3 regions of the Rothia sp. 27098_8_29 genome follow, and region 1 is predicted to be linked to each of the others. Evidence: riboswitches for the same ligand, from Rfam matches in the RefSeq annotation. Region 1 holds a riboswitch; each other region holds the start of a gene.

What was found. Region 1 has a riboswitch for S-adenosylmethionine ahead of O3649_RS06155 (nuclease PIN). Riboswitches for the same ligand answer to the same signal wherever they lie in the genome.
Region 2: another riboswitch for S-adenosylmethionine. It lies ahead of O3649_RS07110 (bifunctional o-acetylhomoserine/o-acetylserine sulfhydrylase); the one in region 1 lies ahead of O3649_RS06155 (nuclease PIN).
Region 3: another riboswitch for S-adenosylmethionine. It lies ahead of O3649_RS05515 (ABC transporter ATP-binding protein); the one in region 1 lies ahead of O3649_RS06155 (nuclease PIN).

Annotation. Positions count from the first base shown of each region.
Region 1 is NZ_JAPWAI010000003.1:51,601-62,008, forward strand. It holds gene O3649_RS06145 (SNF2-related protein) at 1-2,011, opposite strand, end outside; gene O3649_RS06150 (hypothetical protein) at 1,991-2,221, shown strand; SAM riboswitch class IV at 2,278-2,412, shown strand; gene O3649_RS06155 (nuclease PIN) at 2,448-2,675, shown strand; gene O3649_RS06160 (plasmid stabilization protein) at 2,686-3,120, shown strand; gene O3649_RS06165 (DUF6350 family protein) at 3,250-5,745, shown strand; gene O3649_RS06170 (4-hydroxyphenylpyruvate dioxygenase) at 5,758-6,348, opposite strand; gene purN (phosphoribosylglycinamide formyltransferase) at 6,616-7,212, shown strand; gene purH (bifunctional phosphoribosylaminoimidazolecarboxamide formyltransferase/IMP cyclohydrolase) at 7,427-9,037, shown strand; gene O3649_RS06185 (TetR/AcrR family transcriptional regulator) at 9,263-9,844, shown strand; gene glyA (serine hydroxymethyltransferase) at 10,134-10,408, shown strand, end outside.
Region 2 is NZ_JAPWAI010000004.1:100,452-110,859, forward strand. It holds gene O3649_RS07075 (glycine--tRNA ligase) at 15-1,394, opposite strand; gene O3649_RS07080 (RNA-binding S4 domain-containing protein) at 1,627-1,842, shown strand; gene O3649_RS07085 (alpha/beta hydrolase) at 2,276-3,028, opposite strand; partial or broken gene O3649_RS07090 (MerR family transcriptional regulator) at 3,123-3,404, shown strand; gene O3649_RS07095 (TipAS antibiotic-recognition domain-containing protein) at 3,477-3,938, shown strand; gene O3649_RS07100 (MerR family transcriptional regulator) at 4,068-4,418, opposite strand; gene O3649_RS07105 (homoserine O-acetyltransferase) at 4,776-6,089, opposite strand; gene O3649_RS07110 (bifunctional o-acetylhomoserine/o-acetylserine sulfhydrylase) at 6,279-7,625, opposite strand; SAM riboswitch class IV at 7,729-7,841, opposite strand; gene O3649_RS07115 (ABC transporter ATP-binding protein) at 8,189-9,175, shown strand; gene O3649_RS07120 (ABC transporter permease) at 9,172-10,044, shown strand; gene O3649_RS07125 (hypothetical protein) at 10,046-10,408, shown strand, end outside.
Region 3 is NZ_JAPWAI010000002.1:116,266-126,673, forward strand. It holds gene O3649_RS05500 (hypothetical protein) at 1-220, shown strand, start outside; gene O3649_RS05505 (YchJ family protein) at 437-880, opposite strand; gene O3649_RS05510 (LLM class flavin-dependent oxidoreductase) at 1,003-2,430, opposite strand; SAM riboswitch class IV at 2,545-2,653, opposite strand; SAM riboswitch class I at 2,829-2,925, shown strand; gene O3649_RS05515 (ABC transporter ATP-binding protein) at 2,930-3,766, shown strand; gene O3649_RS05520 (aliphatic sulfonate ABC transporter substrate-binding protein) at 3,831-4,895, shown strand; gene O3649_RS05525 (ABC transporter permease) at 4,895-5,737, shown strand; gene O3649_RS05530 (AMP-binding protein) at 6,182-8,296, shown strand; gene O3649_RS05535 (C4-dicarboxylate ABC transporter substrate-binding protein) at 8,460-9,545, opposite strand; gene O3649_RS05540 (transcriptional initiation protein Tat) at 9,779-10,408, shown strand, end outside.

The DNA of each region.
Region 1 (10,408 bases):
GCTCCTCCAGCCCGGAAAGCGCCGGGTGAGCGGCAAGAATGGCGCGCACCGAACGCAGTACGCGCGCCTCAAAACGCTCATCACGAATCTCGCCGCCCTCTTCACCGGGGTAACCGAAAACCGGCAGGGAGTACACGTCGGAGCCCGCCGCAGGATTCTGTGTGCTCGCCTCCTCTGCACTGTCCTCCGCGAAGGGGTTCAGCGGGTACTCCCAACGCCAGCTCAGCTGTGCGTCGTGGCGTACCTGCTCGTCAAAGCTGATTTCAAGCACCAGATGCGGCGGCTTCACGCGCGGCAGCGCTAGCGCCGGATCGGGGGTCAGCGAGGGAATGGAACGGCTGAGCGCGGGCAGATACTCCTTCTGGAACGTGGCGCGTTCCGCGGCGGGAACGTGCACGGTTCCGGCGCTAATGAGCGATTCGGAGGCGGCATCGAGCGGCTCGACCAGGGGAATGAGCGCCAGCTCCACGCCCTCGGGCAGTTCGGGCACGGCGGGGGAGTAGCGCACCCGTTCACCCTGCGCCGGGTTATTCTGAGCCGGGGCAATCGTCGGTGCGCTATTCTCAGCTTCCTCAGCCGGCGCCTCCTGCGCGTCCTTTTGCACGAAAGATTCGCGGCCCACTTCATCCAGCGCGCCGGGGCGCGCGGTCTTCCAGTGCACCGCCTTTGCCGCCTGTTCGTACTCCTGCTGGGCGAGCCCTCCCAGGGCAAAGAAGCCGGTGCGCGGGGTGCCGATGGGGTGGCAGTGCGCGGCGGGTAGCCAGAGCTGGCGCAGTAGTTCGCCTTCGCGTCCTTCCCAGCTGAGCGCGGCTTGAAGCTGCAGTCCGGCGCCTTCCGCGTGTTTCTCTTCGCTGGCGGCGGCGTGCAGGCGCACCTGTGCGGGGCTCAGCACGGCGTAGTTCACTTCGCGACCGTTGACGAGCAGGGGCAGGCCAATATCCTCCGCGCGGGCTAGTACATCCCAGAGCAGAGTGGAGGCAGAAGCGCTGATTGAGATCCAGTCGCGGTGCGAGGAGTACATGTTCTGCCAGGGGCGGGCAATCGAGTAGAGCTCGGCGAAGAATCGTTCGTGTTCGGGGTAGATTTCGTGCCGCCCGACGGGCCCGCCCACGCTGGAGGCGAAGGTTTCCCAGCTGAGTCCGCCCTTGATCCAGCGCCCGGTTTTGGACGCCATGAGCGGGCGGGCGAGCAGGTTAATGCTGGGGGTTGCGCCGGGCATATTGCGGCCGCGCGCGTAGGAACCGGAGACGCTCAGCGAGAAATCCAGGGCGCCGCTCACGCGCATCGAATCGATGCCCGCAAGGTCCTGACGTGCGGAAAGAATGGAGGAGAGGTCGCGCCGCCATGCCGAGATTTTGGTTGCGGATGCCTCTGCCTGCAGGCTCGGGGAGGCGCCTAGCTCGTTGAGTGCAAAGCTTCCCTGGGGGTTTGCGGGCTCGGCAGTCGCTGCATCGGGCGCGGGCAGTTTCGCCGCGGTGGTGAGCGCACCGGAGGCGCGCAGCGCCGCGAGCGGGTCGGCGGATTTCTTCGCCTCCGCAACGTCCGCGCTCTTTGAATCTGCGGGTCCCTTTGCCTCTGCCGCGTCCTTTGCCGCGGCACCGGGTACGCCGATCGGTCCGGGGTGTTCACTGAGTGCCTTTTTCGCTACGGAGGCGCGGTCGAGCGCGGTGAGCATGAGCGCTACGGCGTGCTTGCAGTCGGTGAGCACGGGGCAGGTGCAGCGGGCGGTGAAGGTTGCGGAGCCGCTGACGGCGGGGAAGAAGCGAATGGTCACTTCGTAGGGGATGATGGTGCTTCCGTTGACGAGCCCGGTGAGGGTTCGCTCGTCTTCGTCGTAGCTGTATCGGATGACTTCGCGGTTGCGCTGGTAGGCGAGGCCGCGCTGGTAGGTGCGGTGCCCGGCCTGGCGAATGATCTGCGGTACGGTGACGGGAATTTCGGGGAAGGGGTTGTTGGCGCTCACCAGCTCATTATCGCGTATTGTGCGGGTATGCGCCTTGTTGCCGGTCATTTGCTGGCGGCTGCCGGGCTGACTGTTGGATTGACTGTCGGGCTGGTTGCCGAGGCGACTATTGAGCGGTGGTTTGGGGTGTATTTCGTATTTGTGGTGGGGGAGTTTTTAACGCATAAAAACACCGGTATTCACATAAGATATTCCGCGCAGTATCAAAAATTCACGCCATTTAAAACGTTTTCACAAGCCAAAATGCTAATAATCTAAATCTCTTTCACAAAAAGCTTTACTTAACTTGAGAAAATGCTGTAAGCTAAACCCAGCTTCAAGAGTTTCGACTGATAAGCTCCGACTATGGTCGAACGCCAACCCCATGTTCACGGGTGGCTCGGATGACGAAGCGGTTTGTATTCACCACCGGAATAACCGGTGGTAATTGGTACAGACAAGAGCAACGCGAAAGGATCGCGCCACTCACGGCGCAGGTTGTCACATGTACAACGGCTCTGCAACCAAAGCAGCAATCTCTCTGAACCCCTCCCGCTCCTACCAGGAAAGCCTGCGTGCCGCAGCTGTCCCCGCGCGAGGCGGATACACCGCAGTCAGCATTGACGACTACTCCCGCATTTCTTCTAAGCGCGACGAGTTCCTGAACTTCCTTCTTCTGCCCAACCCCGAGGGCATCCCCGCTATTGAGTACGCCGGTCTGCGCGTAGCGTAGCATTAGGGGTATGAATTTCTCCGGTATGCTCCTGGACTCCGACGTTCTTGCGGAGATCCGTAAGGCGGATCCAGACCCCGCCGTGGTCGCTTTTCTGCGCCGCCGCTCGTTCCGGCACATGTACATTTCTGTGCTGAGCATTGGCGAGCTGAAGGGCCTGTACCCCTACCCGGAAACTGATCGCTGGATTACCGAACTTCTTGAGCGCTTTGGCGACCACGTTATTAATGTGGATGCGCGCGTGAGCCTCGAGTGGGCGGGCCGTCAGGCGCCGCGCGGCGTGCATGCCGTGGGTCGTGATGATGCCGGTCCGCTGCCTACCGCCGCCCTGGAGGGTCTGATGGCGGCGAGCGCGAGCGCCTATGATTTGGAGCTGATTTCTTCTAAGGCGCAGGTGTACCGCGCCTGGGGTGTTCAGGCTTCCAACCCGTGGACTGAGCAGTAAAACTTCGCCTGATACACGTCCTCGCGTGCGCGTCTGGATGAATACCTGTGTGAATAGTTGTGAGAACCCGCTTTCGAGTGTTAATCGGAGGCGGGTTTCGTCGTTAATTCGTGGCATGATTGAAGGACGATGAAAAGCACCTCACCTATCTCGCGTTATTCCATGCCCATGCCTCTGTGGCTTCAGGGTGTTGTTGAGCTAATTGTTACTGCCCTGTTCTCTGCGCTTGCTGTGTTTGCGGCGATGTCTGCCGTGTGGGCGACCAAGGGTTTTGGCGACATGGAGTTCTCCTCTGTGGCCGCCATGTCGGCGCACCTGTGGCTTCTGATTCACGGTGTTCCTTTGGATCTTGCGGCTGCTTTTGGTGCTTCTGCCGGCACGATGACGCTGGTGCCGCTGGGCTTGAGTATTCTGCCTCTGCTGCTCTGTTACCGTTCGGGTCGTCGCCTGGCGCGCGCCTCGTATGAGGGTGAGTTTTTGATTCCGGTGCTGTCCGGTTCGGTGACTTATGCGCTGATTAGTTCGGCGATGTACGGTTGGGCGAGCCCGCATCCGCAGCCTCTTCAGGCGTTGAATGCTGCCCTGGTGCCTTTGGGTATTGTGGTGGCTGGTCTGATGTGGGGTGGCTACCGTGAGGCGCGTTCGCTCTCGCGCATGGTGGGTGTTGATACTGCGGAGCAGATTTCGCAGATGAGTCAGTATTCGCGTTGGGCGGGTTCGTATGCCTGGGCTGTGGTGCGTGCTGCGGTGGTTGCTTTTGTGGCGCTGGTTGGTCTGGGTGCGGTGCTTTTGGGTATCGGTATTTTGGCGGGCTGGTCGCAGATTGTTGCCACCTACCAGGAGCTGCATGCGGGCGCTGTGGGTGATACTGCGGTGACTCTGTTGCAGCTGGGTTTCTTGCCGAACCTGGTGATTTATGCGATTGCGTGGTCGACCGGTGCCGGTTTCTCCTTTGGTGCGGGTACCTCGGTTGGTTTGACCAGTAGTGATGTTGGTACTTTGCCGATGCTTCCGATTCTGGGTGCTGTGCCCGAGTCAATGGGCACGTTCGGTCTGGTGGGTCTGCTGGTGCCGCTGGGTGCCGGTGCGATTGCTGGCTGGTGGTTCTTGCGTGAGGGTGAGGATCACCTGGATGAGTGGGTTGCCCTGAAGGTTCCGTTCCGCCCGCTGTCTGCGCTGATTTCTGCGGTGGTGCTGGGCATGATGACCGGTATTATGACGTCGTTTGGTGCCCTGTGGCTGGGCTGGATTTCGTACGGCTCTCTGGGTATTGGTCGTTTTACGGAGGTTGGTGCTGAGCCGCTGACTTTTGCGGCGCATACCGCGTTGACGGTGGGCGCCGGCGTGACGTTCGGTATGTTGCTGAGCCGCGCCCTGGTGCCGGATAGCAGCCGTGAGCTGCCTCGTTTTGCGGATGAGCGCCCGAACCTGGGTGAGCGTCTGATGAGTTTTACTGCCTCGACTCGTGAGCGTTTTGCACAGGGCCGTGAGCATTTTGCGGAGCGTCGTGAGCAGCGTGCGCAGGAGCGTGCGGAGCGTATGGAGCGTGAGGCTGAGGAAGCGGCCGCACGTGAAGCCGCTGAGCGTGAAGCTGCAGAGCGTGAGGCTGAGGAAGTCGCCGCTCGTGAGGCTACAGAGCGTGAAGCAGCTGAGCGCGAGGCGGAAGAGACGGCACGCGCGGAGGCTTCCGAGAACGTTGTTGAGGCCGAGCTGTCTGTAGCATCTGAGCAGTCTGTTGTATCTGAGGTAGCGACCGGTCATGTTCCGGTGCATCCGCAGGAGCCTGTGGTTGCCGTCCCCGTGGAAGCGACTGAGCAACTGGCGCAGCGTGCGGCGGCGGACGCTTTCGCAGACATCGTTGAAGAGCGTGGAGAGGCTGCTGAAGAGCCCGCCTCCGAAGAGGCTACTGCTGAGGAGAGCCCCGCTGAGGAGTACGAGCCGATTGAGGCCGTTCAGCAGGTCGATTACCTGCACTCTGCTCACGCTGACTCTGCACATGCTGAGGATTACGAGAGCATTGAAGCATCTGTTGAGCCTGCCTCCAACGAGTACACTGCTGACGAACACGGCACCTATGACCCCGCCGTGTACGCTCACGACCCCTCCGAGGAGGAGACTCGCGAGCTGATCCAGGAGCCTGTCTACGAGGCTGCCGAACCTGTAGCGGCTGAGCGTGAGAACGCTGTTGAAGAGCCCGCAGAGCAAGCGCCGCGTTCGAAGGGCCGCGCGAGCCGCATTATGGCGTACTTCGGTTTTGGTCTTGAGCAGCCCGCTGCAGCGCAAGGTGCGGAGCCGACTGAGGGTTCCCACGCTGAACCCGCCCCGCAGGATTCCGCTCAGGACCGCGCGCTTGAGCGTGCGCAGAAGCGCGAGGCGAAGAAGGCGGCTAAGGAGGCACGCAAGAAGCAGAAGAACGACCTAGAGCGTGATTTTGTGGATCGTGAGCTGGATGTCCTCTCTGCCGATCAGGCGATGAGCCGCATCTTTGAGGTTCGTAGCCAGACCGGCATTCTGCCGCTGGTGACCGATGAGGCGTCTACCGTGGAGCTGCCCCCGCTGGATGTCAGCTCCTCGAAGTCCCATGGCTCTAATGCGCAGGGTTCTAACGCCCGCAAGAAGAACTAGCGCGCAGAACCCCTAACGAGCTGCAGAAGAGCTAGAGCTGGACGTGCCGGTGAGCTTGTCCATCGTGCCCTGGAACTTCTGGTCGCAGCTGTACATGTCGGTCTGGGTCAGCGCGGCGGCGCGGCACTCGCGGTACTCCTGCGCGCCGGGCATGAGGGCAAGACCGACGCCGCCCAGCAGGGTCATTGCGCCGTAGATGATGCTGACGCCCGCGGCAATGTAGAAGAACCAGGGGCCGCGGTAGACCGCGGTGCGCACGATCGCAATAATGCTCAGGGTAATGCCGGCGAGCGCGAAGATGAAGAGCGCCAAGAAAAGCGGCATCGTGGAGAGTACGAAGGAAGACGCCGCAAAAATCACCAGCGCGGCAACAATCAGCATGAGTGAGGTGCGAATATTCGCTTTCTGCTGTTCGATGGGGTCGATGGGCTTGCTCGGCTTCTTGCCATGAGGTCCTCGAGGCTGCGGCATCATGTTCTGAGGTGCCTGCTGCGGCGCTCGCGGCGGAACCTGCTGGTTCTGCGGTGCACCGTTGTTCGGGGTGGGCTGCTGCGGTGCGTTGTTCGGTGCGTTGTTTGGAGTGTTCTGCGGGGGAGTAGACATACCTATAAGGGTACCGTCCCGTGCGCCCGCGACCTATTGAGTATGCGGCCTATTGAGTTCGCGACCTGTTGAGTTTGCGTCCAGTAAACCCCGGTGAACCCCCATAAACCCCCATAAACCCCCATGAACTCCAGTGAACCCCGGTGAGGATTTGTCCCGCCGGGGTTTCTTTGTGCTTACCTTTGGGCTTTGGGCCTGTTGTGAACCTCTTACCCCTTTGGATAAGGGTGTGAGATGGGTTATGCTAGTCGGGTGCGAATTGTGGTTATGGTATCCGGCTCCGGAACGAATCTTCAGTCCATCCTCGACGCTGTAGCAGCGGGCGAGCTTCCCCTCGACATTGCGGCAGTGGGCGCCGACAAGCCCTGTCTGGGTATTGAACGTGCCCAGGCGGCGGGTGTACCCACCTTCCTGGTTCAGCCCGGCGACTACGCCGACCGCCCCTCCTGGGACCGCGCGCTGGAAGAAAAGATCGCTTCCTACGACCCCGATTACATTGTGTTCGCCGGCTTCATGCGCATTGTTGACGCGCAGCTGGTCGAGCGTTTCAGTAGCCGCATCATCAACACCCACCCCGCCCTGCTGCCCTCCTTCCCGGGTGCGCACGGCGTGCGTGACGCCCTGGCGCACGGTGTGAAGATTACCGGCCTGACCGTCCACTTTGTGGATGCGGGCGTTGACACCGGCCCCATCCTCGCCCAGGCGGCAGTGCCCGTTCTGGACGACGATACCGAAGAGACCCTGCACGAACGCATTAAGGTGCAGGAGCGCCGCCTGCTCGTGCAGACCATCGCATCTCTCGCTGAATCCCACGGTGCTGTATCTGACGGCGCTGAATCCCGCGGCACTGCATCTGACAGCTAATTCCGCCCACTAAATTTTTCGCGGCGGAATGAGCCGAGCTCAAACCCCGCCGCCCATACACGTTCCGTTGTGCCCATTTGACGCGCTCACCTTAGCGTCACGCACAGCGGCGGGGAATACCCCCACACATATCCTGTCTATCCGGGCAGGCTACGTCCATCCACCAGCTGTGCCGCCGAGAACCGGCGTGCACGTCTAAAGCATCGGAGTATTTGTGTCTCTCATTGAGCTCGATCGCGTGCCCCTGCGCCGCGCCCTCATTTCCGTCTACGACAAGACCGGTCTGGAGGAGTTCGCCCGCGGCCTGCACGAGGCTGGCGTCGCGCTGGTCTCCACCGGCTCCACCGCATCCACCATCGCGGCAGCAGGCGTACCCGTCACCGAGGTCACCGAAGTGACCGGTTTCCCCGAGTGCCTCGAGGGCCGCGTGAAGACCCTGCACCCGCGCATCCACGCCGGTATTCTGGCGGACCGCCGCAAGCAGGAGCACATCGACACCCTTGAAGAGCTGGACGTTGAGGCGTTCGACCTGGTGGTTGTGAACCTGTACCCCTTCGTTGAGACCGTTGCCTCCGGCGCCGATCAGGACGCCATCATCGAGAAGATCGATATTGGTGGCCCCTCCATGGTTCGCGCTGCCGCGAAGAACCACGATGCCGTCGCTATTGTTGTAGACCCTGCCGACTACGCGCGCACCGTTGAGGCCGCTAAGAACGGTGGCTTCTCCCTGAACGAGCGCCGCCGCCTTGCCGCTGGCGCTTTCGCCCACACCGCCGCATACGACACCGCTGTGGCAACCTGGACCGCATCCCAGTTCCTGCAGGATGAGGATGCTAACTTCTGGCCCCCGTACGCTGGCCTGGGCTTTGAGCGCAGCGAGACCCTGCGTTACGGCGAGAACCCGCACCAGCGTGCCGCCCTGTACGTTGACCCCGCCGCTGCCCCCGGCATTGCTCAGGCGGAGCAGGTGCACGGTAAGGCGATGAGCTACAACAATTACGTTGATGCTGACGCCGCTCTGCGTGCCGCTTACGACTTCGACGAGCCGGCTGTTGCCGTTATCAAGCACAACAACCCCTGCGGTATTGCTGTGGCAACCTCCGGCGCGGCTGACCCGATTGCGGACGCTCACGCGAAGGCGCACGCATGCGACCCGCTGTCCGCATACGGTGGCGTGATTGCCGCTAACCGCCCGGTGACCGCCGCTATGGCTCAGACCGTCAAGGGCATCTTCACCGAGGTTGTCGTGGCTCCCGGCTTCGAGCCCGAGGCGCTGGAGATCCTGCGCGAGAAGAAGAACCTGCGCCTGCTGGTTCTGCCCGAGAACTTCGCCCGTGAGGCTATCGAGTACCGCCCCATTTCCGGTGGCGCACTCTTCCAGGAGGCTGACCGCCTGCAGGCTGAGGGTGACGACCCGAAGAACTGGACCCTGGTCGCCGGTGAGGCAGCTGACGAGGCAACCCTGCGCGACCTCGAGTTCGCCTGGCGTGCACTGCGTTCGCCCAAGTCCAACGCTATTCTGCTTGCCGATAACGGTGCCGCAGTGGGCATCGGCATGGGCCAGGTGAACCGCGTGGACTCCTGCAAGCTCTCGGTGGAGCGCGCGAACACCCTCGGCGGTGAAGGTAACGAGCGTGCCCGCGGTGCGGTTGCCGCATCCGACGCGTTCTTCCCCTTCGCTGACGGCCTGCAGGTTCTGCTGGACGCCGGCGTGCGTGCCGTCGTGCACCCGGGCGGTTCGATCCGCGACGAGGAAGTTATCGAGGCGGCTAAGGCTGCTGGCGTGACCATGTACCTGACCGGTACCCGCCACTTCTTCCACTAAACATGTGTAGCGGGCTCAGTACGCGCTGAGCTACCTGCTGTGAGCGGGGCATCCTGGGGTAAACCCGGGGTGCCCTGCTTTTATACCGGGTGCCCGTGCATCCGTATTGTGGGCACTCATATTTATAGAATTTTTGCTCTATTTTGCGCCGGATTTGCGCATGAGGGCGCGTCAACGGCGACCAGGATGCGCACGGATTGGCTAAAAGTTCGCTAGGATTAGGTTGTGCCTAAAGTCAGCGAAGAATACAAAAAGAACAGGCGTTCTCAGATTGTAGAGACCGCCCGCGAATGCTTCATCAAGCACGGTTATCAGAAGGCTTCGATGAGCGATATTATTGCGGCCACCGGCCTGTCTGCTGGAGCGATTTATAACCACTTCTCCTCTAAGGATGAGATCATCCTGGCGGCAGCCCGCATGGACATGGCGCCCTTCGACCGCATCCGCGCCGAACAGCCCTGGGACTACGTGTTCGGGTGCCTGAAGGTGCTGGACACCCCCAAGATTCGCCGTCACCTGCTCGTCACCTGGGGCGAGGCCGTGGCAATGCCGCAGCTGGCGACCGTGGTGTCTGAGCAGCTGAGCTACCTGCGCGATCAGTCCCTGGAACGCTACCGCGCCTGGGGTGCAGCTGAGCTGGACTTCACCGAAGAGGAGCTTGAAGAGTGGCTGACCGTTATCGGTGCCGCGGTGCTGTCGGTGCTGACCGGTTACGTGGTGCAGACCCAGCTGGTGGCTGGCGGTAAGAAGGAGAGCGCTCGTGAGGCGTACCTGGAGTATGCTTCCGCTATCCTGCGTCAGGCGTAGGGTGTGTAGACCCGCTTAACGGCCGCCGATAAGCCTGCCGGGGTGTGTTGTGCGCCCCTCGCCGGTGTTGCGCCGACGCCGTAAAAACTTCATCGTGATGCTTTGTAAAGCCCGTTTTCCTTCTCGAAGGAAAGCGGGCTTTACGGTATTATGAGGTGTAGCTCATATTTTTTCATTCAGGGTTTTCAACTGGATGCGCCCGCCGCCTCCTGAAGATCGCCCGGCGCATGCCGCGGCAACCCCGATGATGAGCGACCGAAGATAACGCAAAAACACTCCCAGGAGCGTAATGTCCGAGCAGAAGATCCTCGAGATGCCCCTCGCCGACCTCGACCCCGAGGTTGCAGAAGCCATTGAGCTGGAGCGCAAGCGCCAGCAGAACACCCTCGAGATGATTGCATCCGAGAACTTCGTCCCCCGTGCCGTCCTCGAAAGCCAGGGCTCGGTACTGACCAACAAGTACGCTGAGGGTTACCCCGGCCGCCGCTACTACGGCGGCTGCGAATTCGTTGACATCGTTGAGTCCCTCGCTATTTCCCGCGTGAAGGAACTCTTCGGCGCTGA
Region 2 (10,408 bases), on a different contig from region 1:
GTTATAAATTATTTTTAGCCTGCCAGGCGTGCAGCCAGGTAAGACTTCACCTGATCCAGAGCCACACGCTCCTGGTTCATGGTGTCGCGCTCGCGGATGGTCACAGCCTGGTCCTCAAGAGTGTCAAAGTCCACGGTGATGCAGAACGGAGTACCGATCTCATCCTGGCGGCGGTAACGGCGACCAATAGCGCCCGCCTCGTCGTAATCCACGTTCCACAGGCCACGCAGCTCGTTCGCCAGCTTGGTTGCGGGCTCAGACAGTTCAGCCTTCTTCGACAGCGGCAGAACAGCAGCCTTGACCGGTGCCAGGCGCGGATCAAGCTTCAGCACGACGCGCTTATCCACGCCACCCTTAGTATTCGGTGCCTCATCCTCAACGTATGCGTCAACAAGGAACGCCATCATGGAGCGGGTCAGACCGAAGGACGGCTCAATCACGTACGGCACGTAACGCTCGCCGGTAGCCTGGTCGAAGTACTCAAGCTTCGCGTTGGAGTGCTCGTTGTGCACGCCCAGGTCGTAGTCGGTACGGTTCGCAACGCCCATCAGCTCGCCCCACTCGGAACCCTGGAAGCCGAAGCGGTACTCAACGTCAATAGTGCCAGCCGAGTAGTGTGCACGCTCCTCCTTAGGAACGTCGAAGCGGCGCATGTTATCCGGGTTAATACCCAGGTCAACGAACCAGTTCCAGCAGTCCTCAACCCACTCATTGAAGTACTTATCAGCGTCATCCGGGTGCACAAAGTACTCAATTTCCATCTGCTCGAACTCACGAGTACGGAAAATAAAGTTACCGGGAGTGATCTCGTTACGGAACGACTTACCGATCTGGCCAATACCGAACGGCGGGCGCTTACGAGAAGCAGTGACCACATTGTTGAAGTTCACGAAAATACCCTGAGCGGTCTCCGGGCGCAGGAAGTGCAGACCCTCCTCATTATCAACCGGGCCCAGGTAAGTCTTCATCAGACCGGAGAAGTTCTGCGGCTCAGTCCACTCACCGCGAGTGCCACAGTTCGGGCAAGCAATCTCTTCCATGCCCTCAGCCGCGCGGCCCTTCTTCGCCTCAAAGTTCTCCAGCAGGTGATCCTGACGCAGACGCTTGTGGCACGACAGGCACTCAACCAGCGGGTCGGTGAAGGTCGCCACGTGACCGGACGCCTCCCACACCGCACGAGGCAGAATAACGGAGGAATCCAGGCCAACCATGTCCGCACGAGAGCGGACGAAACGCTGCCACCACTGCTGACGGATGTTTTCCTTCAGCTCTGCACCGAGGGGGCCGTAGTCCCATGCGGAGCGGGAACCGCCGTAAATTTCACCGGCCTGGAAAACAAAGCCGCGGCGCTTCGCGAGCGCAATAACGTTATCGAGGGTGGACTTTTCAGCCATAGTTACTCCTTCTGCCCCGCCACCGGCTGTGACGTGCGTGAGTTCGGGTTCATAAGGGACGCGGCCCAGAACGGGGCGCCCATATTCGCGCTCATCGGCGCAATATGCACACTTTTTGATGCAAGACACTAGGGTACCATCACCACCCCACCCCTGGGTATGCCTACTCGGCCCACCACTCCCCCATTTTTGCCGGACGCCAGGATGCACCCGGCGGGATAAACTAGAGAGCATGGAAGAAATTTTTATTCGCGACGACATGATCCGCCTCGGCCAGTTCCTCAAGCTCGCCAACCTCGTAGAGGACGGCGCGCAGGCACGCGAGGTCATTCAGCACGGCCTGGTCAAGGTCAACGGCGACATTGAGGAAGCACGCGGCAAGCAGCTGCACCCCGGCGATACCGTAACGTTCAACGGCGTGACCGTGAAGGTTGCACACGAGGACTAGCACCGTCTGATTACACGTTTGGGACCTAGGAACGATGAGGTGGCGGAATCTGTGAGGGGCGGTGCTCTTCCTCGTTCCTACAGGGAACCCGCCCTCGCTTCGCTTCGGGCACCCTGATGTCACTACGGACGACACCGCCCCTCCGCTCGCACCAAGTCGCATACCTCGGACAGCCGGGGTAGCTATACCCTCCGGAAGCGACATCAGGGTGCCGCCCCGGGCGCTCTCCGCAGCGAAGCAAGGAGAAGCGGAGCGTCCGGGTGCGGCGGGTGCCCCTGCAGGAGCGGAGGAAGGGTATAGCGTCCCACCCACCCAGCCTCTGTAGGAACGAGGACGAATACCGCTTTCCGCGCGGAAGCAAATCCGTGCGGAAGCAAAAGCTCAACGTAAAGCCCCCGAGTCGTCAGACCCGGGGGCTTTACGTTTAGTCGATTTAGGAGTCAGAGCCCTCGGCGGCGCTGGTCGCCTCCGCAACCTTCTGCGCACGAATACGCGGTTCCTTACCCTGCACCTTCACCTCCAGGAACTCGCCCACATGGCGAATCTCCATGGCGCTCACGCCGTGACCCGCACCGGCATACAGCACCTTAATGCCGTCGGTGTACTTGCGGATCCAGTCGTAGGTGTAGTTCACCATCTCCTGCGGGATGACAGGGTCTTCCTGGTCGCGGCCGAAGAACACCGGCAGTTCGGTCTTCTTCAGCTCCTCGTCCTTGAAGTACGGCGAATCAGAATCTACCGCATAGCCGGACAGTCCCACTACGGCGGCGAACTCGCCGGGGGCGTGACGCACCATCGAAGTTGCGATGCCCATACCCTGCGAGAAGCCCAGCAGAGTCACCGAAGCATACTGCTCGCGGTTCGCGCGCACCCACTCCAGCACGTAGTCGCTCGCCTGCTCAATGGCGCGCTGGTCAGATTCGAGCTGCTGGTTCAGCGGGTACCACTGGTAGCCGATAGCATCTGCGGCAATGTAGGCGCCGGTCGAGTCCGCGGAGAACTGGGTGCCAACCGGCTGCGGTGCACGCATGGAGGCGTAGGTGAAGCCCTCCTGCGGAAGGTGCGCCGCCAGAGACAGCAAATCGTGCTCCTGGGAGCCGTAGCCGTGCAGCATGAGCACCAGGTGGGTGCCTGCACGTTCGTTCTCGGGGCGGGTGTATTCGACGACGTATTTGTTTTCGCTCATGCACCCATCTTAGCGAGGACTCCCCCACAAACCTGCACCGCGGGTTCCGCCGCTAGCTTGACCCTCACCTAACGTGAGGTTTTAGAGTGAAACCATGGACGCGAACATAACACCACCTGACGGGCAACACGAATACACCGTAGGAGAAGCGGCATCACTACACGGGCTAACAGTCCGCACGCTGCACCACTGGGAGCACCGAGGCTTACTCAACCCGGCACATGATGAGTTCAACGGGTACCGGTACTACACCGATGCAGATCTTGAACGAATCACCGTCATCATGGGGTACCGCGCCACCGGCATGAGCCTTGACGCCATTCGCAACATACTGCAGGACGAAGCGAACAGCACCGAGCATCTACTCGCTCAGCGGGATATGCTTCAACGCAAAATCGCCGCGTACGGGCGCATGCTTGAAACCATCGAACACCTTTTGGAGGACACCATGGCACCTAAAAATGAGCAGCTCAGCGCCGCCGAAAAAGCAGAGATCATGGGTGAAGGGTTCAGCCTCGCCCACCAGCAGGAAGCGCAGGAACGTTACGGAAAAACTGACGACTGGGCTGAATACCAGCGCCGCACTGCCTCAATGGACCGTGCCGACTGGCAGAACGGCAAACAGCAGGTCAACGAGGTAGAGCAGGCCCTCGTCGAGGCATTCAACCGCAGCGTGAAGCCGGGCAGTGAAGAGGCGAACGCGCTCGCCGAGCGGCACCGCGCCTCCCTGTTCTTCTTTGAGGTCACCCCCGCTAAGCACGCTATTCTAGCCCGCGGCTACGTTGAGGATGCCCGTTTCAAGGCGCACTACGAGAAGCTTGCGACCGGGCTCGCGGAATGGTTGCGGGATGTCATCTACGAGAATGCTCGTGCGCACGGTGTTGACCCGCAGGAAGCTACCTGGGGGTAAGCCTCCGGAGTGGAGATACCTAGTAACTGAGTTTGAGTAGCCGAGCATGCCAGCTGAGCATAAAAACGCCCGGTATTCCCAACGTTGGGAATACCGGGCGTTTATACGCGTCTGCAGAAGACTAGTTACCTAGCGGGTGCTGTCGAGGTGACGGCGGTGCTCCTGAATACGGCGATCCAGGTGCTCAAGGTTCTGCTGCAACCCCACAATCTCATCCTCAATCTTCTGACGGGCACGCTCCATCACATCAATGGATAGGGCGTGGTCGTCCGGATTGCTCAAAATCGTGCGAATGTCGGCAAGACTCATGCCGGCCTGACGGCAGGTAGCAATAAACCGTGCTGCGGAGATAGACTCCTCATCAAAAATACGGGTTCCGTGAGCATCACGGGGCACCGCAATGAGCCCCTCTTTTTCGTAATATCGCAGGGCGTGGGTGCTCACCCCCAACTGCTCCGCTACCTCTTGAATACTTACCACAGCGTTAATGCTATGGGGTTAGAGCTGGTCTAAAGCAAACCGAGAACCTTTACCTTCCGGTGCAACAGGAGGTTACTTCCGCGATATCTCGCGGAGGTTTCGCAAAACACCCGAAAAACCGGAAAATATTCCCTGACTTGGCATAACACTCTTCGAGAAGATGCAAAGAAACGCCGGGTGCTCACATCATGTGAGCACCCGGCGTCTCCTTATCTAACCTTTAGGGTGAAGGTTAATTCTCGGCGGGCGGAAGAACCTGTGAAGACACTATCTGCCCACCCGGAATTTACCCGCACTTAGGTGGTATAAACAGCGATCAGAGGGGCTTGGGTCAGCACCCCGTGAATACTCGCGGTTCTAGCGGGTCGCCGTAGCATACAGGCGAGTCATCGAATCCAACGCCTCACGCTCACGCTGCGCCTCACTTGGGGTGGCGGATTCATCTTCAACGCCGAGGGCGCGCGCCAGAATCTTCTCCACCTGCTTCGCCTCAATCAAGAAGCCGTCATGGCCGTGGTTCGACTCGATAATGTCCACGGGCACCGGGGTGGGAAGCGCCTCCGCCAGGCGGTGCGACTCGTGCGGGAAGAACAGACGGTCCGTGTTCACCGCCGCAATGGTCCACTCACAATCGGTGTGTGCCAGCGCCTGCGCCAGGGTGCCGCGGCCACGCGCCACATCGTGCGAAATCAGTGCCTCATTGACCGCCAGGTAGCTGTTCGCGTCAAAACGCTCAACCAGCTTAGCGCCGTGGTGGTCCAGGTAGCTTTCGATGGCGTAGCGGCCACGCGGCTCACCCAGCGAACCGCCCACAGTGTTTTCGCCGCGGTTCTCCTCACGGCCGAAGCGGTGCTCCAGTTCGGCGGGGCTGCGGTAGGTGGTGTGCGCGATACGGCGCGCCAGAGCCAGACCGGCAGTCGGTGCAGGACCGGCATAGTAGTCGCCACCGGCAAAGTTCGCATCCGAACGAATCGCAATGTTCTGAGTGTGGGCCCAGGAAATCTGCTCCGCCGTAGCCGAAGGACCGGAGGCAATAACCGCGCATCCGCGCACCAGCTCGGGGTTAGTTGCCGCCCACTCCAGGGCGCGAGCACCACCGAGGGAACCACCAATCACGTAGCGGAAGCTCGTCACGCCCAGTGCACGCGCCAGACGCGCCTCCGCACGTACGGAGTCGCGAATGCTCACCTGCGGGAAGCGGGAACCCCAGTGCTCACCAGCGCCCGGGTAGCCCTCGGGGACGATGCTTGCCGGGCCGGTAGAACCGTAGCAGCCACCCAGAATATTGGGGGCAATCACGAAGTAGCGGTTGGTGTCCACGACCGAGCCGGGGCCCACGATGCCTTCCCACCAGCCGTCCGATTCGATAGCGCGAATCAGCGGGGCGGGCATGTCGGGGGTGGGTACGCCGCGGGAGACATGCGTGTCACCGGTGAGCGCATGCAGGATCAGGATGGCGTTATCGCCGGTCTCGTTGAGGGTACCCCAGGTTTCGTAACCGATGGTCACCTGCGGCAGGGTCACGCCGGACTCGAGCTCCAGGTCGCCGATGTTCAGCTGACGCAGATAGCCTTGCGCTTCGGGGTGCTCGGTGCGGGTGCCCGCCACGGGGATGGGTGCGGTGACAGGCTGGCTGGTAGTGCCGGACTGGCTAGTGCTCTGGGTGGTCATGGGGTTCCCTTCACTGGGTTGGTCGGCGAGGTGGTGCCGGGTGTGAGCGGGGTACTCGTCTGTGGGTAGAAGAAGCAACAGGTTGGGCGGCAGCAACGCCGCACAGTTACAACATGCTCCGTAACGGGGAATCCGCAGGTGGACCGAAAAGCCGTAGCTTGCCGGTCCACCTGCGGGTTGCATCACCGTTTAGGAGAGGGTGTCAAAGCCCAGCTGCAGGTCGGCGAGAATATCGTCAATGTTCTCAATGCCAACTGCCAGGCGGACGAAGTTCGGGTATACGCCAATCTTCTCCAGTTCCTCAGCGGAAAGCTGGGAGTGGGTGGTGGAGGCGGGGTGAATCACGAGCGAGCGCACGTCGCCAATGTTCGCAACGTTGGAGTGCAGCTTCAGGGCGTCCACGAAGTCGCGGGTCTGCTCCAGGGTTGCGTCCTTGAGGGTGAAGCCGAGCACCGCACCGGGGCCCTTGGGCAGGTACTTCTGTGCACGCTCGTACCAGGGGGAGGATTCCACGCCAGCCCAGATAACCTTCTCGACCTGCGGGTTTGCTTCGAGCCAGTGGGCGACCTTGGTGGCGTTCTCAATGTGGCGTTCGATGCGCAGGGAGAGAGTTTCCAGACCGATACCGATGTTGAAGGCGTTGGTCGGGGAGATGGCTGCACCGGTGTCGCGCAGCAGGGAGACGCGCGCCTTCAGGATGTAGGAGAGGTTCGCACCGAATGCGGAGTCCTTGCCCAGGTCGCGTGCGTAGACAAGGCCGTGGTAGCCGGGGGCGGGCTGGTTGAACTTGGGGAACTTCTCGGGGTCTGCACCGTAGTCGAAGTTACCGGAGTCAACAATCACGCCGCCGATGGAGGTTCCGTGGCCACCCAGGTACTTGGTTGCGGAGTGGACGACCACGTCCGCGCCATGTTCGATGGGGCGTAGCAGGTAGGGGGTGGGTACGGTGTTGTCCACAATCAGGGGTACACCGTTTTCGTGCGCAATTGCAGCAATAGGCTCAATGTCGAGCACGTCATTACGGGGGTTGGGTACGGACTCGCCGTAGAAGAGCTTGGTGTTGGGGCGGACTGCGGCGCGCCATGCGTCCAGGTCGTCCGGGTTCTCGACGAAGGTGGTTTCGATACCGAGGTCGGCGAGGGTGTACTTGAGCAGATTGTAGGTGCCGCCGTACACGGAGGGCGATGCAACCACATGGTCGCCTGCACCGGCGATGTTCAGGATTGCGTAGGTGATAGCTGCCTGACCGGATGCCAGCAGCAGCGCGCCGACGCCGCCTTCCAGGGAAGCGATACGGTTTTCGATTACTTCATGGGTGGGGTTGTTGAGGCGAGTGTAAATGGGGCCCAGTTCGGAGAGGGCGAAACGGTTCGCTGCCTGCTCGGCGCTGTCAAAGACATAAGAGGTGGTCTGGTAGATGGGTAGTGCCCGAGCTCCCGTTGCGGCATCCGGCGCCTGACCTGCGTGAATCTGGCGGGTTTCGAACTTCCAACCGGCGGGGTTGGCGGGAGTCGGGACGGTAGTGTTGTTGCTCATGCGTGGCTCCTAATGGGGATTCTTAGGGGGCCGCATGCCGATGGTACAGGAATCGTCGTCGAATAATCCTGTCACGATTGATGTACCGTTATCGGTCACATCGGTCCCGCGCTTGCGTCACGCTTTTGCGTGCCGCCTGGTCTTCACCCAGGGCACCCCACCGCGGAGGAGGGTTGCCGGCCAGCTAGCTGGGGCTTATCGCTGGCGCTCTTGACCTGTTATTTAGAGTGTCATAGGGCACGGGGTGGGGTCAAGGGTTTTGTGGGTGCGCAGTACTTTAAGACATTTCATTGCAAAGATGACGTTTTTTAACGTCTGTCACCAAAAACCGTCTGCAACAAAATGTGAGCGACGGTGCCGGGGCAATCCGAGGGCGAGGCAATCGAGATGCGGAGGCGGACACCCACCATCCACACAGTAACCCCCATCACTTTTATCTACGGCTTTTCGGTACACTGAAATGACACATACACTCACGCAGGGTACAACTCGCTACGCCGTTTATCCTGCTCAGCATCCCTCCGGTATAGGGGCCAGAGGGTCATACCCGAAGGTTACCTACCATGTCTCTTGTTCTTGATGCGGCGCAGCTCAGCCGCGTCTTTGGCAAAGGTGAAAACGCTTTTACCGCCGTCGACCGTGTGTCACTTCGCGTCAGTTCCGGTGAGATTCATGCCCTCCTCGGCCCCAACGGTGCGGGCAAAACGACGACCGTGCAGATGTGCTCGACCCTGCTCACCCCCACCGGCGGTAGCCTCACCGTGAACGGTATTGACGCTATCGCCGACCCGCAGCGGGCGCGCCGTCACGTGGGTCTCGCACTGGGCGGGGAGAACGGCTTCTACCCGCGCGCTAGTGCCCGCGACAATCTGCTGTTCTTCGCCGATGTTGCGGGGGTTTCCGGGCGGACCCGACGACACGAGGTGGAGCATGCCCTAGCCCGTGTGGAACTCACCGATGCGGCAACGCGGCCTGTCCAGGAGTTTTCCCGCGGCATGAAGCAGCGCCTACATATTGCCCGCGCCCTGCTCGGCTCCCCCGCTCTGCTCCTGCTGGATGAGCCGACCAACGGGCTCGACCCCGATATCGCCCTGACCGTGCGTGCCCTCATCAGATCTCTGGCAAATGAAGGTACCGCCATTCTGCTGACGAGCCACCTGCTGGGCGAGATTGAGGACCTGGCGCACACCATCACCGTTTTGGGTGCCGGTTCCGTTGCTGTGAGCGGCAACCTCGAGGACGTTGCCGCGCACGCCGGCATTGCCGCCACGACTGTGGTTCAGGTCGAGGCCACCGCCACCGAGGGGCTTGATACGCTCCGCGGATTCCTCCACGATAAGGCGGCGGTGCTGTTTGCCCCGCGCGGTTCCGGCTGGGAACTCACCCTCTACTGGCACGGCGAGCGCACCACGTTCGAGGCGGGTGAGGCTCACCGCATCCTCACGGAGGGGCTTGCCACCGCGAACATTGGGGCACGGACCGAACCGTACACGCGACCGGCAACTCTGGAAGAGGCATACCTGGCGATGGCGGAGGGGCTCAAGCGATGAACGCTCAGACGCAGCATCCAGCAGAATCTCAACGACCGCGCGACCTGCAGCACCTGCTACACGACGTACAGCAGGAGTGCGCCCGCCAACTGCGACTCATGGGCTTTAGCCTGCGCCAGTTCCTGACGGTCCCCTACTTCATTCAGCTGCTCATCAGTACGGTACTCGGCTCGGTCATCCTTCAGGCGCTCGCCGTGCATGCGGCGGCGCAGAGCTCCGCGGGTCACTCCGTTGACCCGACCCTCGCGTGGACCCGCGCGGGCATTGTGGGCATGTGGTCGGTCTGCATCGTGTCTGCGGGCATCATCAATTTCGAGCGTTTCCGTGGGACCCTCGTGTACCTGTGTTCGGGGTCGATTTCTCCGGTGCGGGTGCTGGCGGCTATCGTTTCGAGCGCATCCATTGTGGGTATGGCGGCTTTGCCCCTGTCGTGGCTCATCTGGGCTCTTGTGACGCTTAACCCGCAGGTCACGGACTTTTCAGCACTCTGGCCGCGCTACGTTCTGGGCGTTCCCCTGCTGTGGCTTGCGTGCCTGTCGGTAACGTTCATGATTGCGGTGTTCTTCGTGGCCACACCGAACGCTATCGCCTACGAGGAGCTGTTGCTCGTGCCGGTTTTTATTCTTTCCGGGGTTCTCTTCACGACCATTGAAGCGCCCGCCTGGCTAGATGCTGTAGGCACGCTCATTCCCCTGCAGGCGCCGGTTCATCTCCTACTTGGGCGTACCACCATCACTACCCCGGCGGATGCACTCTTGCCCGTAATTCAGACCCTGGTCGTGAGCTTCATCTGGGCGTTGTGCGCCTTCCTTTTTGCCCGGAAGGCTCTCGCCTCAGCCCGCCGTCGCGGCACCCTGGGGGCGATGTAGCGTGCGTATTCTCTCTTCTGCCGCTCTGCCTAGCGTGGCGCGTCGGGCTCTGTCGACCGCCTCTATTGGCTGGTCATCTTCTATTACCTTCGCAACCCTCGGAACGGCCATCACGACCCTGGTGCTCGTGCCGGGCCTCAACGTGCTTTTCACGGTGCTTCTGGGTGCCGACCTTGCGGCGAACGATACTGTGCGCATCGGCTGCGCGACCGCGCTGATTACGACCCTCAGCTCCGTGGCAGCCGGTATTGTCGCGCGCGTTGCCACCGACCGGTGGATTGGCGTCTTCGAGTATGTGTGCACGGCACGCCCCGTGGATGCGGGCTACTGGCTGGGGGCGGCGGCGGTACCGGCGTTGCTGGCT
Region 3 (10,408 bases), on a different contig from region 1:
TGCATATGTTTCAAGCCAGGATTTAGAGAACATCATTTTTCTGTACAACCTGCTTCCGGCGTCTGTAGATTCGGCGAACATTATCTTGCGTGAATGCGATGAGCCGCCCCATATTCTGCCCTTGCATGTGGCGGTAGATCTTCTAGATTTGGGGGATCCGCGAAGCTCCGCTGAGGCAGAGCGCATTCTTCAAGATTCTGTTTTCAAGAAAGCGTCTTAGTCATGACCACATCCCCTATTTTGATTCCTGCTATTGGGGCAGAGCGTGCCTCTTTGCTTGGTCTGGCTGATATCTCAGGCTGACTTTGAAAATCTTCTAAAAGACAGAAGCTAACTAAAACAAGGAATGGCAGAATCGTTCCGGTTTCGGAATGATTCTGCCATTTCTTCTATACCCGCACTCTGCACGAGACAGGGGCAGGGAAAATTACGAGATTTAGCGGACGTCTCCATCTACATAGAACCAGGCGCCGCCCACCTTCTCAAAGCGCGACAGCTCATGCATGCTGCCCTTCACCCGCTCCTCCGCAGGAACACCCGGCACAGAACGGTAATACGCAACGAACTCCACCGTACCGGACGCATCAAACGGGCCGCCTGAAGCACCCAGAATATCCAGACGATACCAGCGGATGTCATCCTCCAACTCCAAAGCGGGCGGGCGAGTGCTCGGATGCCAGCTCGCCAGCAGGTACGCCGCATCCCCTGTCGCAAACGCGGTAAAACGCGAGCGCATCAGCTGCTCCGGTGCGGGAGCAGTCAACGTGCCGGAGGCGGCAAACTCGCCCAGGAACCTGCCGCAGCAGGCGCCGTACACCTCGCCGCTCGAGCAGGGGCAGCGGTCATCGTGGTTAAGTTCAACCTGGTTTAGTTCAGTCATGCCACCCAGTATAAAGAAACGCCCGCTCCGCCGGGGGATACAAATCCTCCAACAGAACGGGCGTTCTTGTTTTCAATCGTTAAGTTTGAGCGAACCTACACGGCACGCTTCAGCGGCAACGCTTATTCAGCGATTGCGCGAGCCGGGGTGTCAGCAGCCGAAGGCTTGCCCACGTATGCGCCGCGGTACTTAGCAGCCGGGTGGGAGTCAGCAACCTTGGTGTGGCCCTTACCGAAGATGTTCTCGCGCAGGGTGTTGCCCTCGTACTCGGTGCGGTAGCGGCCGCGCTTCTGCAGCTCGGGCACAACGTACTCAATGAAGTCCTCGAAGGAACCCGGGGAGACGTGGTACGCCAGGTTGATGCCGTCCAGGCCACCCTCGTCGATCCAGCGCTCCAGCTCGTCAGCAACCTGAACCGGGTCACCAACGATGACCTCGCCCATACCACCGATGGTGGTGTGCTCGGCGATAGCCTTGCGGGTCCACTTCTTGTCCTTCGCCTGCAGGGTGAAGGGGGTCAGGAAGGACTGAATCGACTCGGTCTGCACGTAGTTCAGGACCTCGTCTTCGTCGAACTGGGACAGGTCAACACCGGACCAGCCGCCGATGATAGCCTGTGCAGATTCGAGGTTGATGTACTTCTTGTACTCCTCGTACTTTGCCTTTGCCTTCTCTTCGGTCTCATCCACGATGACGGAGAGCATTGCGAGGATCTTGACGTCGTCGCGGCTACGGCCCTGCTCCTCGGCAGCGGCGCGAATACGGTCGGTCACAACGCGGGTCAGGTCCGGGCGCAGGGCGCTGATGAACACAGCCTCAGCGTGCTTGCCGGAGAACTTCTGGCCGCGGCTGGATGCACCAGCCTGGAAGATCACGGGGGTGCGCTGCGGGCTCGGCTCGGTCAGGGAGATGCCGGGCACGGAGAAGTACTTGCCCTTGTGGCCAATCGGGTGGACCTTGGAGGGGTCAGCGTAGACGCCGCGCTCGCGGTCCTTGACGACTGCGCCGTCTTCCCAGGAGCCTTCCCACAGCTTGTAGCAGACGTCCAGGAACTCGTCGGCGATTTCGTAGCGCTCGTCGTGCGGAATCTGGGTGGGCAGACCCTGATTCTCAGCAGCCGACGGCAGGTATGAAGTCACCACGTTGAAGCCGACGCGGCCCTCAGTGAGGTGGTCGAGGGAGGCGTAGCGGCGAGCCAGGGTGTAGGGCTGCTCGAAAGTAGCGGCAGCAGTCACACCGAAGCCGAGGTGCTCGGTCACTGCAGCCATTGCAGAAATCTGGGTTGCGGGGTCATTCACGGGAACCTGAGCGGCACCCTCAATGGCGGGAGCGGCAGAGTTCTTGTACACGTCGTAGATGCCAACAACGTCAGCGATGAACACGGCATCAAACAGGCCGCGCTCAAGGGTCTTAGCCAGGTCAGTCCAGTACTTGATGGTGTTGTACTCGGTTGCACGGGAACGCGGGTGACGCCAGAGGTCGAAGCTCTGGTGACCAATGCAGGTCATTTCGAATGCGTTAACTACGATGCGCTTCTTCTGCTCAGCCATCGATTTTCCTTTCGCGAATGATCGGGGACGATCGGGTTAGTGCCCTGCACCCCGCGCGCCGCCTCCTTCTTGCCTTCTGCGTTCGGTGGTGGCCTTCGTGCAGGTGGCGCGTTCGCGCCGTACTTGCCTCGTAACGTTGAGGCCAGATCATCATCTGGGGCACCCCGCTACGGGAGAGGGTTGCCGCCCGGCTAGCCAGAGCTTAGCGCCGGGACTCATGATCTCGTGGTTTGAGTGTACGGGGCGCACGGGAGGGAGGTCACGTTTGTGACGAAAAAATCTTTTTGTGACGTGGAACCGAAATATTTCGTGATAAATGCGAAATATACGGTCATAGAAATTCATACGCGCCCGCCGGGTTGATTGAGGCACGCCACAGCCCATAGGGTGGGAGAAGCAAACCATCCAGAGCGACTGAGAGACCTGGCTCCACGACGTCGCAGCAACCGGCACGGATTCTTCCGCCCCCGGTGCTAACGCCAGGAACGATGGAAGTGACATGACACTCAACAGTGCAGTAACTGACGTACCCACCAGTGAAAAGAACGGCCGCCGTGCCGTATCCACCGCCGCCGTCCCCTTGAGCTTTGAAGGCGTCGGACAATCTTTCCCCGTGCCCGGCGGAACCCACGAAGTTCTTCGCGGAGTCTCCTTCACCGCAGCCCCCGGCGAGATTATCTCCGTCATCGGCTCCTCCGGATGCGGCAAATCCACTCTCCTGCGTGCAGCAGCAGGCCTGAACCGCATCACCGCAGGTACCGTGCGTATCGGCGAGAAGGCAGTGACCGGCCTCGACCCCCGCGTAGCTATCGGCTTTCAGGAACCGCGCCTGCTCCCCTGGCGCACCGTCGCCGACAACGTGGCGCTCGGACTGCCGCAGGGCACCAAAAAATCTGAAGGCGCAGCATCCGTAGCGCGCCTGCTCGACCTGGTCGGCCTGGGCGAATACGCAACCCACCGTCCCAAGGAAATTTCAGGCGGTATGGCTCAGCGCGTGTCCCTGGCGCGAGCGCTCGCACGCAACCCCGGCGTGCTACTGCTCGACGAGCCCTTCGGTGCTCTGGACGCGCTGACCCGCATCAACATGCAGGATTTGCTGTTGGACGTGCACCGTCAAGACCCGACCACGATTCTGCTGGTCACCCACGATGTGGAAGAGGCGCTGTACCTCTCTGACCGGGTGATTGTCCTCGGTAAGGACACCCCGGAGGCGCCCGCCACCATCCAGCGCATTGTGACCGTTGACCGTTCTCACCCGCGTGACCGCGCCGATGCAGAGATCACGGCGCTGCGTAGCGAACTGTTGGCTGAGCTCGGCGTGGAAGATAACGCCTAAAGCCGCCACGAAACGCATTTCTTACACATCACATCATCATCTTCAGAAGCGAAAAGATTTCATCATGACTTACTCCCCGTCTCGTCGTACCGCCCTCAAGTCCCTTGCCGCAGCCGCCGCTTTTGCTACTCTGCTCAGCGCCTGCGCTGGCGAAGGTTCCGGTTCCGCTAACGCCTCCGGTGCTGCCGGTGGTGGCAATCAGAACACCGTGACCATTGACTACGCGACCTACAACCCGCTGTCCCTGATTATCCGCAAGAAGGGTTGGCTTGAGACCGCCCTTGCCGCGGAGGGTAAGAAGGTTGAGTGGGTCAAGTCGGCCGGTTCGAACAAGGCGAATGAGGCGCTGCGTAGCGGCAATATTGATGTCGGCTCGACCGCCGGTTCGGCGGCGCTGCTGGCACGCGCTAATGGCTCCCCCATCAAGGTCATTAGCCTCTACTCGCAGCCGGAGTGGTCGGCACTGGTGACCCGCAAGGATTCGGGCATCACCAAGGTTGCGGATCTGAAGGGTAAGACCGTTGCCGTGACCAAGGGTACCGACCCGTACTTCCTGCTGCTGCAGGCACTCAAGCAGGAGGGTATTTCCGCTTCGGATCTGACCATTCAGAACCTGCAGCACGCCGACGGCCGCACCGCCCTGGATAACGGTCAGGTCAACGCGTGGAGCGGCCTGGACCCGATTATGGCTGCCGCCGAGGTGGAAAGCGGCGACGTGCTCTTCTACCGCAATCTGAACTTCAACACCTACGGCTTCCTGAACGCGACCGAGAAGTTCATTCAGTCCAACCCGACCGCCGCACAGACCATCGTGGACGTGTACGAGTACGCTCGCGCCTGGGCTAAGAAGAACCCCGAAGAGGCTGTGAAGATTGTCGAGGAGGAGTCCGGCATTAAGCACGAGACCGCCCAGGTCGTCATGGAGCGCACCCACCTGGATATCGACCCGGTTCCGGGCGCTAAGCAGGTTGAGGTTCTCAAGGGTGTCGGCCCGATTCTGGTCGAGTCCGGCGACGTTCCCTCCCAGTCCGACGTGGACAAGGCACTGAACAGCATTGTGGACGATCAGTTCGCGAAGAAGGCTGACAGCGCAGCCGTCGAGAAGATCGCAAAGGTGGTTGAGAAGTAATGACCGCCGCAACGGTTACCGCCGCCTCCAGCGCTCGCGCTGAGCGTGCCGAGAAGCGTGTCTCTTCCGTGAAGCTGCCGTCGAACCCGTTCGCCGGTAAGCAGTACCTGGGCCTGATTCTTCCCCTGGCGCTGATTGCCCTCTGGTACATTCTGAGCACCAACGGCGTGTTCACCCAGGTTCAGCTACCCTCCCCCGACCGTGTGGTCAGCGCCGGTGTTGAGCTGGCGCAGCGCGGCGAACTGGGCCGCCACGTGGCGATTTCTACTCAGCGTGTGCTGATTGGTTTCGGTATTGGTGCCGTGCTCGGCCTGGTGCTGGGTGCGCTGATTGGTTTGTCTGCGCCGGTGCGTCTGATTGCCGCACCGACCATTGGTGCGCTGCGTGCAGTGCCGTCCCTGGCGTGGGTTCCGCTGCTTCTGCTGTGGATCGGTATCGGCGAGAATTCCAAGGTAACCCTGGTTGCTATTGGTGCATTCTTCCCGGTGTACACCACGGTTTCTGCGGCTCTGGCGCACGTTGACCCCAAGCTTGTGGAGGCGGCACGCGCCTTCGGCCTGAAGGGTCTGCGCCTGTTCACCACGGTTCAGCTTCCCGCGGTTCTGCCGTCGGTCGTTTCGGGTCTGCGTCTGGCGCTGGCTCAGGCGTGGCTGTTCCTGGTCGCCGCTGAGCTGCTGGGTGCATCCATGGGCCTGGGTTATCTGCTGACCGACTCGCAGAACAACGGCCGCACCGACCGCCTGCTGCTGGCTATTGTGGCGCTGGCGGTGCTCGGTAAGATTACCGACGCCTTGGTGGGTGTTTTCGAGCGCTGGGTGAAGGCGAAGTACCCCAGCAACTAACGCCACCAGCAATTAGCACCACAGCTAAACGCAACACTCAGCACGCGCTGAGTTTTAGGAGAGATGTCCGCCGTGTGGTTGCTCCTCTGAAGGTGAGCTAATCATCGCTACGCGCCGGAGAAAGAAGTCGGCGGGGAAACCTGTCGCCTACTGAATGATGATGATGTGCCCCGCCCCGCGCCCCACAGCAGTGAGCGCGGGGCGGGGTCTTTAAATATTTCGGAATATTACGAACCGATACACAGCATGCCGAATATGACGGGCTCCTTTGCTTCCTGGCCCGGAGCGCGCTTTACTAAGAAGGCAAACCATCCAGAGCGACCGAGAGACCTGGCTCCGTGACGTCGCAGCAACCCCCTCGCCAACGCACACACAGACCCCACGGTCACACAGACAGCGGCACGGCGAGCAAGGGTGCTAATGCCAGCAACCGATGGGAGAATAATGGGACTGCCCACCCCCTACTCGTTCACCGACCCGCTGAACCCCACCCCGAACCCCGCCCTCGAATCTGACGAGGCACGCGTCGCGTTCTGGGAGAAGCAGGCGCAGCGCCTCACCTGGGCTGAGCCCTGGCACACCGCGCACCGCTTCGAGAAGCCGAAGTCCCTCGGCTTCGATGAGGAAGGCATCGAACAGTTCAGCATCCCCGAAATTAAGTGGTTCGAGGGCGGTAAGCTCAACGTCGCCTACAACTGCGTGGACCGCCACGTGGAGGCGGGCCGCGGCGACAAGGTCGCCCTCTACTTTGAAGGTGAACCCGGCGACCGCGAAGCCATCACCTACGCCGAGCTGCAGCGCCGCATCGCGAAGGCAGCGAACGGCCTGCTGTCCCTGGGCGTGCGCAAGGGTGACCGTGTGGTCATCTATCTGCCCGTCATCCCCGAAACCATTATTTTCACCCTCGCCTGCGCGCGTATTGGCGCGATCCACTCCCTCGTCTTCGGTGGCTTCTCCGCTGAGGCGTTGAAGTTCCGTGTGGAAGACACCGGCGCGAAGGTTCTCATCACCACCGACGGTCAGAACCGCCGCGGCAAGGTCGTTCCCGTGAAGGTCAACGCCGACGAAGCATGCTCCGGTGAGAACAACATCGAGCACGTGATCGTGGTGGACCGCACCAGCGCCTCCGACCCGGTGGCGCACGCCGCTGTGCCGTGGACTGAGGGCCGCGACGTCTGGTACCACGACCTGGTGGACGACCAGCCGGATACTCACGCCTACGAACTGCACGACGCAGAAGACCCGCTGTTCATCATTTACACCTCCGGCACCACCGGTAAGCCCAAGGGCCTGGTGCACACCATGGCTGGATACCTGGTGCAGACCGCGTACACTCACGCGCTGCTCTACGATCTGCTGCCGGATTACGTGGACGAGAACGGTGTGCTGCGCCCGGACGAGCTGTCCGCGGTCAACGACCCGGAAAAGGTTGAGTCCACCGTTCACTGGTGCACCGCCGACCTCGCCTGGGTGACCGCGCACACCTACGAAATTTACGGCCCGCTGGTCAACGGTGTCTCCGAGGTGATTTACGAGGGCACCCCGAACACCCCGCACTTCGGCCGCCACTTTGAGGTCATCGAACGCTACGGCGTGACCAACTACTACACCGCGCCGACCCTGATTCGTTCCCTCATGGGTGCGTTCCCGAACGGCCCGGAGCCCGGCAAGTACGATTTCTCGACCGTGCGCCTGCTCGGCTCGGTGGGCGAGTCCATCAACCCGGAGGCGTGGCGTTGGCTGCGTCAGCACGTGGGCGGCGGCACCGCATCCTTCATCGACACCTGGTGGCAGTCCGAGACCGGCTCGACCGTGTGCTCCCCGCGCCCGCACGACCCGGCATTCGCACCCGAGGGCACCTACCCGGAGGGTACCCCGCACTGCACTCCCCTGCCCGGTTGCGCTACCCGCGCCGTTCCCGGCGTGTCCACCCGCGTGGTGGATGAGCACGGCGACCCGGTCGAACCCGGCAAGCAGGGCTTCATCGTGGTCGATAAGATTGGCCCCTCGATGGCTCGTACCGTGTGGCAGAACCCGCAGCGTTTCCTGGATTCTTATTGGCGTCACTACGGCGAGCGCGGCTGGTTCCTCGCTGGCGACGGCGCGAAGGAAGACGAAGAGGGTAACGTGTACATCCTCGGCCGTATTGATGACGTGATTAACATTTCGGGTCACCGCCTGTCCACGATTGAGATTGAGTCGGCTCTGGTGACTCACCCGGCTGTGGTTGAGGCTGGTGTCTGCCCCGTGGAGGATGAGCTGACCGGTCACCAGGCGGTCGCCTACGTAACGCTCACCGATGAGGGTAAGGACCTGACTGAGGATGAGCTGAAGGCAGCGCTGACCGCACACGTGCGTGAGCACATCGGCCCGATTGCTAAGCCGAAGGATGTTGTGGCGGTTGCCGATATCCCGAAGACCCGTTCGGGTAAGATTACTCGCCGCCTGCTCGGTGAGCTGTACCAGGGTCGTTCGCTGGGCGATGTTTCTTCGCTGCAGAATGAGGAGGCGCTGGGCCACATCGCACAGGTGCTGGTGGATACCGGCCGCGTGAGCTAGGCCCTCTAGGCTCTGTTGCTGAGCTGCACGCTGCGCTGAGCACTGAGCTGAGCTAAAAGCTACATAGAGTAAAGGTGCGGATACCGAATGATGATTCGATATCCGCACCTTTTGCTATGCCATTTTACTGAGCTGACAAGGCTCTTTGTTGGCGTTGCACCACTTAAATCAGACCCAGCGAACGAGCGTGTTCGGCGGTAATGCCGCTCGGCTCAATGTGCTCGGGGCCCTTGTCCTTCTCGGGGTGCTCGGTCGCCTGGAAGCGGATCATCTTCACATCGTTTGCCGCACCCAGGTTCGTGATCATGCCGTCACCGTTCAGGTCCACGGACACCGGCTCGGTGTCGATCTTGCCGTTGCCGTTGAAGTCAATCGGCTGGTTGGCGGGCTTACCCTTGTACAGGAAGCCAGCCGCGCGGGGGCCGAAGCCGCGCGCCTCGTACAGCTTCGCCTCGTTGAGCATGCGGTACTCGGCGGTGGAGTAGCCGAAGTAGCGGCTACCGTCAGCCATGGGCACACCGGTGAGGGTGTACTGGTAGTTCATGACGCTGTAGTAGTTGGGCTTGTAGTTGATTTCGTCCCAGCCGCCGTGGCTCAGCGCGAGGTTGTGGCCGAGCTCGTGCACGAACACTGCCACGCGGATGTCGCTGCTTGCCTTGCCCCAGAAGTGCGGGCCGACGGTGACCATAAAGTTACGACCGCCAAAGTTAGCGATACCGGAGGAGTAGCTGTTGTCGTAGTAGTCGCCCCAGATCATGTAGTGGAAGGTGCCTTCGCGGGCGGGGTTGAACTTACCTTCGGTTGCCTTGATGCGGTGGAGCGCTTTGAACTCACTGTCGAGTTCCTGGTAGCTGATTTCGTTGCCGCCGCCGAGGTTGTACTTGGCGCTGCGGGCGTCACCTGCGTCCAGGTGGATGTTCACGCCGTGGGTGCCGTCGGGGTTGCGCATGGGCAGGTCGGCGTAAATCTTGGTGATGCGGTCCAGTTCATCTTCGCTGGGCAGCAGGCCTGCCATGTAGTCCATCTCTACGAAGATGTCCTTGTGCTTGGGGTCTGCACCCATTGCGGGGAAGTCGACGTCGATTTTGCCGTCGCCGTCAGCGTCGTAGCCCTTCATCTCCCAGGTGTTGGGGATGCCGTCGCCGTCGATGTCGGGGCTGTAGGCGTTTGCTGCGGGGGCTGCGATAGTGCCCAGGCAGAGCACTGCAAGGGAGGCAAGCGTGACGCGTGCACTCTTCATAAATGCCATGTTGTGTTCCTTAAGTGTGTGGTGACCGGTGGTGTTTCTGTGGAGTTTTCCGGGAGGGCGTTCTCCACGGTTTCCATGATGCTCCCGTTTCACGCGCTAGGTGAGCTGGGTGCCGCAATGTTCATACATTGAAGTAAAAGTTGAGATAATTTTGAAGATGAGCTGAATTACATTAGAGTATCAGTAATTCAACTCACACGCATCACCACATTTTTAATGACAAGAGAGATCCCATGACTTCTTCCTCGAACACCACTAATGGCCTGAACCGCCGCGCACTCATCAAGGGTGCCGCGTGGAGCACCCCCGTCATCGCAACCGCAGCGGCGGTACCCGCCTACGCGGCGTCCACCGATGCGCTAGAAACCCCGACCCTGAAGTTCGGTGTCTTCACTCAGGCGTTCAACTCGAACCCCGCCAACGACTTTGATACCCGCTACGGCCTGGACTCCTACACCGTGCAGGTACCCAACATCACCGCAACCTCCACCACCCCGCAGAGCCGCGGCGGCGGCACCTTCACCCCCGGCGGTAGCGTCGGCGCAGGCCTGTACGGTGGCGCGGGTCTGTGGATTTCCGCACCCATCAACTCCAAGGGCGAGTTCCAGGGCAGCTCCTGGCTGTACCCTCAGGCGCACCTGCAGGTGACCTTCGAGTTCACTTTCCCCACCGCCGAGGACGTCACCGACCCGTTGCTGTGGGACGTCGATAACGACGTTGAGATCCCGGCACTCGCTAAGAGCGAGGGTGGCGCGAAGACCAACAACCCCGCCGTGGCTGCGTTCAACGGCATCGCATACACTGCGAAGTTCTACGAGCCGGTCATCGAGGACAACGTCTGGACCGGCGTACTGGACATCCGC